2 regions of the Limnohabitans sp. 2KL-27 genome follow, and region 1 is predicted to be linked to the other one. Evidence: predicted binding sites of a transcription regulator. Region 1 holds the regulator's gene; the other holds the start of a gene.
What was found. Region 1 encodes FNR, which switches genes on or off when oxygen is low (the NO sensors DNR and NnrR bind a similar motif). Its sites were predicted from a motif close to TTGATNNNNATCAA; they were not measured.
Positions count from the first base shown of each region.

Region 2: the regulator FNR is predicted to act here: its motif matches at 2,192-2,205, upstream of LHAB_RS04400 (DUF2189 domain-containing protein).

Region 1 is NZ_CXOP01000002.1:1,891,912-1,896,817, forward strand. Features, by position in the region: gene LHAB_RS11855 (sulfite exporter TauE/SafE family protein) at 1-170, shown strand, start outside; gene LHAB_RS11860 (sulfite exporter TauE/SafE family protein) at 233-910, opposite strand; gene hemN (oxygen-independent coproporphyrinogen III oxidase) at 979-2,361, opposite strand; gene fnr (fumarate/nitrate reduction transcriptional regulator Fnr) at 2,569-3,291, shown strand; gene LHAB_RS11875 (hypothetical protein) at 3,330-3,566, opposite strand; gene LHAB_RS11880 (nitrogen fixation protein FixH) at 3,584-3,868, opposite strand; gene ccoG (cytochrome c oxidase accessory protein CcoG) at 3,895-4,906, opposite strand, start outside.
Region 2 is NZ_CXOP01000002.1:374,157-379,062, forward strand. Features, by position in the region: gene LHAB_RS04380 (heavy metal translocating P-type ATPase) at 1-1,057, opposite strand, end outside; gene LHAB_RS04385 (heavy-metal-associated domain-containing protein) at 1,134-1,331, shown strand; gene LHAB_RS04390 (YgaP family membrane protein) at 1,358-1,552, shown strand; gene LHAB_RS04395 (Spy/CpxP family protein refolding chaperone) at 1,639-2,124, shown strand; gene LHAB_RS04400 (DUF2189 domain-containing protein) at 2,240-3,124, shown strand; gene LHAB_RS04405 (DUF2788 domain-containing protein) at 3,124-3,333, shown strand; gene minC (septum site-determining protein MinC) at 3,619-4,389, shown strand; gene minD (septum site-determining protein MinD) at 4,420-4,906, shown strand, end outside.

The DNA of each region.
Region 1 (4,906 bases):
GCTACTTGTGGTTGCCCGCTTTGGTGGTGATCGCGACTTGCAGCGTGCTGATGGCCCCCATTGGGGCAGCCACCGCGCACAAACTGCCGGTCAAACAGCTCAAGCGCGTGTTTGCCAGTGTGCTCTATCTGCTGGCTGCTTACATGCTCTACAAAGGTCTGGCCGCCTGATCGATGGGCCCATTTGGAGTCCCCACCGGTCAGCTCTGACGGTCTAATGAGTTGTCTTGGTCTCAGGGTGTCATGCACCATGGCGCCTGGTCATGCACCAGGCCCATCCACAAGGCCCAGGCTGAGACGCTCGCCAGTGCCAAGCCCGCGACCCGCATGCCCCAGGCGCCGTCGCCCAGCGACTGCATGCGCAAAAAAAGCCATGGCCCGGCCCATAGGCTGATGCTGCTGCCCATCGCAAACAAAGCCATGGTGGCAGCACCCTCCAAGGGCTGGCTGGTCAAGGCGGCCACCATCAAGGCGGAATACAACAAGCCACAAGGCATGAATGCCCACAGCCCACCCACCATCCAGGGCGCAGCCCTCCCCCAACTGGCGTTGAAAGCCCGAATGCGCGCCCACAAGCGACGAGCTGCCCCATCGAGCCAGACAGGTTGACGTGCCTGCAGCATGAGCAGCAAGCCCAACACCAGAGCCGCCAGGTGCAGCAAGGTCCAGACCGGACGAATGGCGGCCGACTGTGTCGTCAGCCAGCCCAAGCCTTGCACGCTGGCCGCGGCCAGCGCACCCAAGAGCGCGTAGCCACCCAATCGGCCCAGCTGAAACGCCAACAAGGCCTGCGAACGCCGTTCACCCGCAGCCTGCCCCAGACCCGCGCAGGCTGCACCGCACATGGCCACGCAGTGCGGGCCACCCAGCACCCCCATCATCAAGGCCGTGATGGCCAAAGAACTTTGCATGGCGTTTTCGCTTCAATGTCGAGGCGTCTATTGTCGGCGATGAAGACAGCCACGGATGCACGGGTCTATCAGATGATTTTGGAAAACCGCGAATGGTTGCGGTCGTCCTGTACATAGCGGTCGAACACCATGGCCACGCCGCGCACAAAGAACCAACCCATGGCGGTGACCTGAATGCCGCTCTCACTCAGATGCACCAGACCTTGCGCCTGCATCGCTTCGAGTTGGGTCAACTCTTTGGCAAACAAGGTCTTGAAGTCGACCAGCCAGGCCAGGTTGATGGACTCGTATTGCAAATGCCCCTGGCACATGAGCGCCATGATGACCGAGCGGCGGATCAGGTCGTCGCGCGTGAGTGCCAGGCCCCGCACCACCGGAAAATGGCCTTGGTCGAGCAAGTCGGCATACTCTTCCAGGGTCTTGGCGTTTTGGCTGTAGGTCGCGCCGATGCGGCCGATCGAGGACACGCCCAGCGCAATCAGGTCGCAATCGGCCTGCGTGCTGTAGCCTTGGAAATTGCGGTGCAAACGCCCTTGGCGTTTGGCCACGGCCAGGGCATCACCCGGCAAGGCGAAGTGGTCCATGCCGATGTAGACATAGCCCGCTTCGGTCAGGGCGTCGAGCGAGCGCGAGAGCATGGCCACCTTGGCTGCACCTGCTGGCAGCTCTTCGGCGTGAATACGGCGCTGCGGCTTGAATCGCTCAGGCAAGTGCGCGTAGGCATACAGCGCGATGCGGTCAGGACGCAGACTTTTCACCTGCGCCAGCGTACGGTCAAAAGATTCGGGCGTTTGCAGAGGCAGGCCATAAATCAGGTCGACGTTGACCGACTCAAAACCCAATCGGCGAGAAGCCTCGACCAAAGCAAACACCTGGTCTGCAGGCTGGATGCGGTGCACGGCTTTTTGCACCGCAGGGTCAAAGTCCTGCACGCCAAAACTCAGGCGATTGAAACCCAGCTCGGCCAACACGGCCAGCCGGTTCTCGTCCACGGTGCGCGGGTCCACCTCGACAGAGTATTCACCGCCTGGGACGAATTCAAAGTGCTCACGCAACAAGGCCATGAGTTGCTGCAACTCGTCGTCGCTCATGAAGGTGGGCGTGCCACCGCCCAGGTGCAGCTGGCTGACCGACTGCCCTCGCCCCAGGTGCCGGGTGTGCAGCGCCACCTCTTTGCTGAGGTATTTCAAATAATCCGCAGCCCGCTCTTTGTGTTTGGTGATGATTTTGTTGCAGGCGCAGTAGTAGCACAGCGATTCGCAAAACGGAATGTGCACGTAGAGCGACAGTGGCGACTGTTTGCCCACCATGCCCGATTGGCGCTGTTTCAGGGCCTGCACGTAATCGGCCTCGCCAAAGGCTTCGACAAAGCGATCGGCTGTCGGGTAGGAGGTGTAACGCGGGCCAGGCACGTCAAAGCGTGTCAACAATTGAGGTGTGATGACGGACATGTGTCTGCCCCTTGATTCGAATGTGTTCAGAACAAGGCCGCACTTTGCCTGCTTGCATCTGCCCATGTGTTGACTCAGGTCAAACCCTTTACCGGTTTTCGGGGATTTCTGACTTGGACAGGGTACACCCTCAAATTCAGCGCTTGATTCGGTATAAGCTCAAGTCTTGATCCAAGGCAAATCCATTGCTCAACCAAGAGATAAACCATGAATCCCCAAGCCATCAAAGTCGCCTGCTCCAATTGCAACTTGCGTGAGTTGTGCATGCCCATGGGCCTGAGCGACCACGACCTCAACCGCCTCGACGATCTGGTGGCCGTGCGCCGCAGAATCAAGCGGGGCGACACCCTGTTCACCAACGGTGAAAAATTTACATCCCTTTACGCCATTCGGACTGGCTTCTTCAAGACCTGTCTGGCCACCGAAGACGGGCGAGACCAAGTCACGGGCTTTCAGATGGCGGGCGAGATCATTGGCCTGGACGGCATCGTGAACGACCAACACAGCTGCGATGCGGTGGCGCTGGAAGATGCGGAAGTGTGTGTCATGCCCTTTGACCGGATCGAAGAAATTTCGCGTGAAGTGACCGCACTGCAAAGCCATGTTCACAAAATCATGAGCCGCGAGATCGTGCGCGAGCACGGCGTGATGTTGCTGCTGGGCAGCATGCGCGCCGAAGAGCGATTGGCCGCTTTTTTGTTGAATCTGGTGCAACGTTTGCACGCCCGCGGTTTCTCACAGTCCGAACTGGTGTTGCGCATGACGCGTGAAGAAATCGGCAGCTACCTGGGCCTCAAGCTCGAAACCGTCAGCCGAACTTTCTCAAAGTTCGTGGAAGACGGCACTGTGGAAGTCAAGCAGCGCCATGTGCGTATTCTGGACACCGAAGGCCTGCAGCGACTGGTCAACAACACAGCACATTGCCACTGAACTTTGGGCGTCAGCGCTGAAAGCGCTGTTCAGTACTTTCAGCGGTTGACCTCAGTCGAAGTCATGCCCAACAGCAGCGTCAATGCGCTGGACAAGACGGCCAAGGCCCAAAAAGCAAAAAAGGCCAGCGTGTAAACCGCCTGTCTGGACAGGTCCAGGTCTTGGCCGAACCAGTTCAGGTCTTGCGGATCGACAAAAGCGAACACCAGCATTTCCAAAAGGCCCGCGACCAAAAAGGCAGGCCAAACGATCCACATCCAGCGTTGAGCGAGCATAGCGTTTACCTAGGTGGTCAGGGTTTGGTGGGCTCAGCAGCAGGTGCTTGCAGCGCAGCGGGCAACTCGCCCGTGGCCGCATGGTTGCGCCCCTGCATGGCGGGGACGTGGGTGATGCCCTGGCGCTCTTGCATGGCCGTGCGCGGTGTCACATTGAGCACCGGGTCCGGGTTGGCTACGGCAATGTAGAGCGTGATGAACCCAGCCACCACCACCACGGCAGGGCCTGCGATGACCATCCACACCAAGCCAAAACGCCACCAGGGTTGCCCCTCTTGTTGGACACTGCTGACATTGTTCATGGCTATCTTTCAAAAATGGGGGTCGCTCAGCGAGGGACCAAAAAAACGGTTTTTTCGCTCAGCTGACCGACCGATTGGCCATCGGACGAGCGGGACTCGATGCGGAAATGGATCGGGTGCGAACCCGCAGGCGCTGAGTCATAGGGCACTTGCAAACGCACGGACACCCAACGCGACTCGGTGGCACCCACGTCAACCAGCGGCTCAGTGGCCAGGCTCAGACCCGGCAGGCCATCGACTTGCAACTGGAAACTCAAGTTCTGCTCAGCCGCGTTCATGATTTGCAAGCGGTAGACGTTTTCAATTTTTCCTCCCGCCACGATGCGGGCCATGGTGGCGCGGTCTCGCACGATGTCCACCTTGAATGGATCGCGGCTCCACAAGGACAGCCCCACACCGATGATGATGGCCCACAGCACAGCGGTGTAAACCAAGACACGCGGTCGGAAAATGCGGCGCAGAGTTTGCGCCCTGCTCCAGCCCTTGTCCATGGCATTTTGTGTCGAAAACTTGATCAGGCCGCGCTCGTAACCGACCTTGTCCATCACGTTGTCGCACACGTCCACGCAAGCGCCGCAGCCAATGCACTCGTACTGCAAGCCTTTGCGGATGTCAATGCCTGTGGGACAGACCTGCACGCACAAGGTGCAGTCCACACAAGCGCCCAGCCCCAAGGCTTGGGGGTCGGCTTTTTTGGATCGTGCACCCCGAGGCTCGCCACGTGCCTCGTCGTAGGTGACGATCAAGGTGTCCTTGTCGAACATAGCGCTTTGAAAGCGCGCATAAGGGCACATGTATTTGCACACCTGTTCGCGCATGAAGCCCGCGTTCCCATAGGTGGCAAAGCTGTAAAACAGAATCCAGAAAATTTCCCAAGGGCCAAAGCCCAGGGAAAGGATCGACGCCGTCAATTCTCGGATCGGTGTGAAGTAGCCAACGAAGCTGAAACCCGTCCAAAGCGACAACACGATCCAAGCCAGTTGCTTGCCAGTTTTGCGCCAGATCTTGTTCAGGCTCATAGGTGCATCATCCAGGCGC
Region 2 (4,906 bases), 1.5 Mb from region 1:
TGAGCAAGGCGATCAACAGCACCACGGGCACAAACACTTCGGCCACTTTGTCCACCAAACGCTGAATGGGTGCTTTGGCCGCTTGCGCGTCTTCCACCAAGCGGATGATGTGCGAGAGCACAGTTTCATGCCCCACGGCTGTCACGCGCATGAGCACACGGCCTTCGCCATTGATGGAGCCGCCCGTCAAGGCCGCGCCCAGCGCCTTGGCTACGGGCAAAGGCTCGCCGGTCAGCATGGATTCGTCCACCTGGGTTTGGCCTTCGACCAATTCGCCGTCCAGCGGAAAACGCTCGCCGGGCCGCACCACAATCCGGTCGCCCACCAGAATTTCGTCCACCGGCACATCGACTTCGCCGTCTTGGCTCATCCAATGCGCCTTGTCGGGGCGCAAGGCGTGCAGGGCGCGGATCGCCTCGGTGGTTTGACGCTTGGCACGTGTCTCCAGCCATTTGCCCAGCATCACCAAAGTGATGACGACGGCCGAGCCTTCAAAGTACAGGTGTGGCGCGTGCCCCTCGTGCGCTGTGAGCCACAGCCAGACGGACAAGGCCCAACCTGCGGTGGTGCCCAAGGACACCAGCAAATCCATATTGCCCGTGAGCGCCTTCAGCGCGTGCCAGCCGGCTTTGTAAAAACGGGCACCCAACACGAACTGCACAGGCGTGGCCAGCGCAAATTGCAACCAAGCGGGCAGCATCCAGTGCTGGCCCCACAACTCGGCCAGCATGGGCAGCACCAAGGGGGTGGTCAACAACAGGCCCACGCCAACCGGCATGAAGCCTGTCCACGGTGAATCAGCGCCTGCATCGGCTTGTGCTTCGGGCGTGCGGGGCTCGTAACCGGCATCGCGCACAGCGCGGCGCAAACGTGCGTCGGTCACATCCAGCGATGCCACTTCGATGCGGGCCGATTCGGTGGCGAGGTTGACCGTGGCACTGAGCACACCGGGTATTTTTTTCAACGCTTTTTCAACCCGCGCCACGCAAGATGCGCAGGTCATCCCACCGATGCCGATGTCGCAGGTGATGGCGGGTTCAGTCTTGATCTGTGTCATGGCAAGAAGCCTTTTTTGGTCTATGCTCAGACAAGACCCCAAGAGGTCGTGTGCAGTTCATTGAAGAGGATGCATCATGAACCAAATTTTCACCGTTGAGGGCATGACGTGTGGCCATTGCGAAAAAGCAGTCACCCAAGCTTTGTTGACTTTGGACGCACAGGCCAAGGTCGTGATCGACCGCGCACACAACAGCGTGCAAGTGGATTCTGAAAAAAACCGCGAAGCTTTGGCACAAGCCATTGCCGACGAAGGTTACCGCGTTAGCGCTTGAATTTTTTGATCCCCTAGGAGTTTCACATGACCCAAAACATTGGCAACATCGAACGTGTTATCCGCATCGTGGGCGGTCTGGTCTTGATCGCACTGGCAGCCACAGGCACCGTGGGCGTTTGGGGCTGGCTGGGCCTGGTGCCTTTGGCCACAGGCTTGACGGGTTGGTGCCCGCCCTACAGCCTGCTGGGCATCAACACCTGCAAGAATAAAAATACCTGATCTTTACAAATCAGCAGCATCCGGGCACAACCCGGATACATGGGCGGATCAGACTGCATGCATCCCATCAACCAAAGGATGTTTCCATGAAATCGATTCGCACCACCTTGATCGCCACGGCCTTGATGGCCGGTCTGAGCGGTCTGGCCTTGGCCCAAAATACCACGGCACCCACCGAAAACACCCGTGCTGGGCGCATGGAAAAAATGCACGCCAACCAAGCCGTGCGCCATGCCCAACACTTGGCCCAACTCAAGTCCAAACTGAACTTGCAAGCCACTCAAGAGCCCACGTGGAACAGTTTCACCCAGTCCATGCAGTACCCTGCCCACATGGCGCGGCCGGAACGTGCAAGCTTTGAAAAAATGACCACGCCCGAGCGCTTGGACCGCATGCAAGCCATGAAAACCGAACGCGATATTCACATGCAGCAACGCGCCGAAGCAACCAAGGCTTTTTACGCCAGCTTGAATGCCGATCAAAAACAGGTGTTTGACCAGGAAACTGCCCGCATGATGAACGGGGCTGGCATGCACGCGATGGGCCACCCACGAGGTCACGGTCACCATTGAGCGCCACTGGGCCGGTTGATGACCGTCTCGGTTGAATGCAAAAGGCTGCCTGGCAGCCTTTTGCCGTTTGATGCAAGTCAAGTTCAACGGTGGCTTGGCAGGTAAGCTCGCTTGCATGACACATGCCTCTCCTCCTCCTGATGATTCCTCTGACCCAGCACCGGATGATCCGCCAAGCCAACTTAAGCGTTTGAACTTACCTGCCGTTTTGCCCATCGACGGCAAGCAACCTTTGTATTGGCTCTCTCTGGGCCTGAAAGACATATTCCACGCCCCTTGGCTGAGCCTGGCCCATGGCTTGGTCATGGCCATCGGTGGCGGCTTGATCACTTGGCTGGCACACGATCGGTTCTGGTTGCTGGCCAGCGCGGTGTCGGGCTTCTTGGTTGTGGCACCGGTTTTGGCCACCAGCCTGTACGCGATGAGCCGCGCCATCGAAAGAAACGAGGCCGTGAACCTGCGACTTTTGTTCAAGACCTGGACGCAATGGCAAACACTGCAAAACAACGAAGCTGTGAGTTACTGGTGCCTGGTGCGTTTTGGTGTGTTGCTGGCTTTGGCGGGCACAGGTTGGGTCTTGACGTCATCGGCCCTGATCACCCTGCTGGCGCCAGTGCCGATTCACACCCCGATGGATTTCATTCACCATGTGGTGCTCAACACCGACAGCTACCTGTTTGAGCTGTGGCTGATGCTGGGCGGTCTGATGGCGGCACCGGTTTTTGCTTCCAGTGTGGTGGCCATGCCTTTGTTGTTGGACCGCCAGCTCAACACCTTGCAAGCCGTGCTGACCAGCTGGAAGGTGGTCCTGACCCATCCCATGCCCATGGTGTTGTGGGCATTTTTGATCATGGGCTTGAGCCTGATGGGTATTTTGAGTTTATTCATTGGCCTGATCGTGATCGTGCCTCTCTTGGGCCATGCATCCTGGCATGCCTACCGCGCCCTGGTGGACACCCGCGATGTGCCTGAGCGCATGCCCCGTCAGGAGGCTGTTTGATGTGGCATTTCACAGAAGAACAGTTCGCCTGGTTTGGCCTGACCATTGGCGTGGGCGCTTTCATGCTCTACATGCTGTTCATCGTCATGCAGCTGGCTTGGGAGTCCAAAGCTGGCAAATTTGGTACCTTTGTTATTTTCTTGGGTCTGGCTTTCGGCATGCTCGGTTTTGTGGCCAAAGGAGTCATTCAATGGTGGATCGATGGCTGAAAACCAACTGGGATAAATCTGTGGATAAAAAACATGGAATATGTCGGTTATCCACAGCTTGGTCTGTCTTGAGCAAGTTGTTCATTTTGTCGTGACAGCAAAATATCACACTCACCCACACCCTTGGAAATGCCATAAGTGACTGTCAATGCTGATGAAAAGGCAGTTGTACACAGAACAGCCCTGTGCTTACTACTACGACTATTTAAAGATATAAAACTATAGAGAGACAACAAGTAAGAAGTGCGCTGTTAAGATTTGTGTCTTTCCATCTCAAACTGCACCATGGCGATCGTTTCAGAAGACCCTTCACTGCCCTGTTACGACATCAAAAGCGCTGATTTGTCTTTGTTGGCTTTGTTGCTCAAAACGACCAACATCCAAGCCGTCTCTGCTGCATTGAAGCAGCAGATGGCCGAAACCCCTGGCTTTTTTGACCAAGATCCTGTGGTTGTGGATGTGGGTGCTTTGGGTCTTGGACCGGATGAAACACTGGATTTGCAAGGACTGATGGCGGCACTGAGGGAACACCAATTGGTTCCCTTGGCCATCAAAGGCGCCCATGAAGCGCTTTTGTTGAAAGCCAAGGGGATGGGCTTGGTGGACGCCTCGGATGCCCGTATTCGGCGTTCTTTGCCCGTTGAAGACCCATTGCCACAAGCCATTGCACCTGTTCCTGCCGTCTCCACACCTGTCTTGGCTGCGCCACTGGGTGCGATGGTCATTGACAAGCCACTGCGTTCAGGTCAACAGGTGTACGCCAAAGGCCGGGATTTGATCGTGTTGGCGATGGTCAATGCGGGTGCCGAGGTGATTGCTGACGGGCATATCCATGTTTATGGTGCTTTGCGTGGCAAAGCCATTGCGGGCGCTCGTGGCAACACGCAAGCCCAAATTTTTGCCCAGGTCATGGAGCCAGAATTGATCTCTATCGCGGGTGTTTACCGCACCAGCGAAAATGCCTTACCCAAAGATGTTTTGGGGCAAGTGGCCCAGGTGTGTTTGCAATCGGGCCCCGATGGGGACAAATTGCTGATCACTGCCCTCAAATGCTAATTTTTTAATCGCGTCCAAGAAAGTTTTTCCATGACAAAAATCGTTGTTGTGACCTCTGGCAAAGGCGGCGTGGGCAAAACCACGACCAGCGCCAGTTTCGCTACCGGCTTGGCCCTCAGGGGTTTCAAGACCGCTGTCATTGACTTTGATGTGGGTCTGCGCAATTTGGACCTGATCATGGGTTGTGAACGCCGTGTGGTGTACGACCTGATCAACGTGATTCAGGGTGAAGCCAATTTGAACCAAGCCCTCATCAAAGACAAGCAGTGTGACAACCTGTTTGTGTTGGCGGCCTCACAAACCCGTGACAAAGACGCTTTGTCACAAGAAGGCGTTGAAAAGGTTTTGACCGATTTGAGTGGCATGGGTTTTGATTACATCGTGTGTGATTCGCCTGCCGGTATTGAAACCGGTGCACTGATGGCCATGCACTTTGCCGATGAAGCCTTGGTGGTGACCAATCCCGAGGTGTCTTCGGTGCGCGATTCGGACCGTATTTTGGGCATGCTGGGCAGCA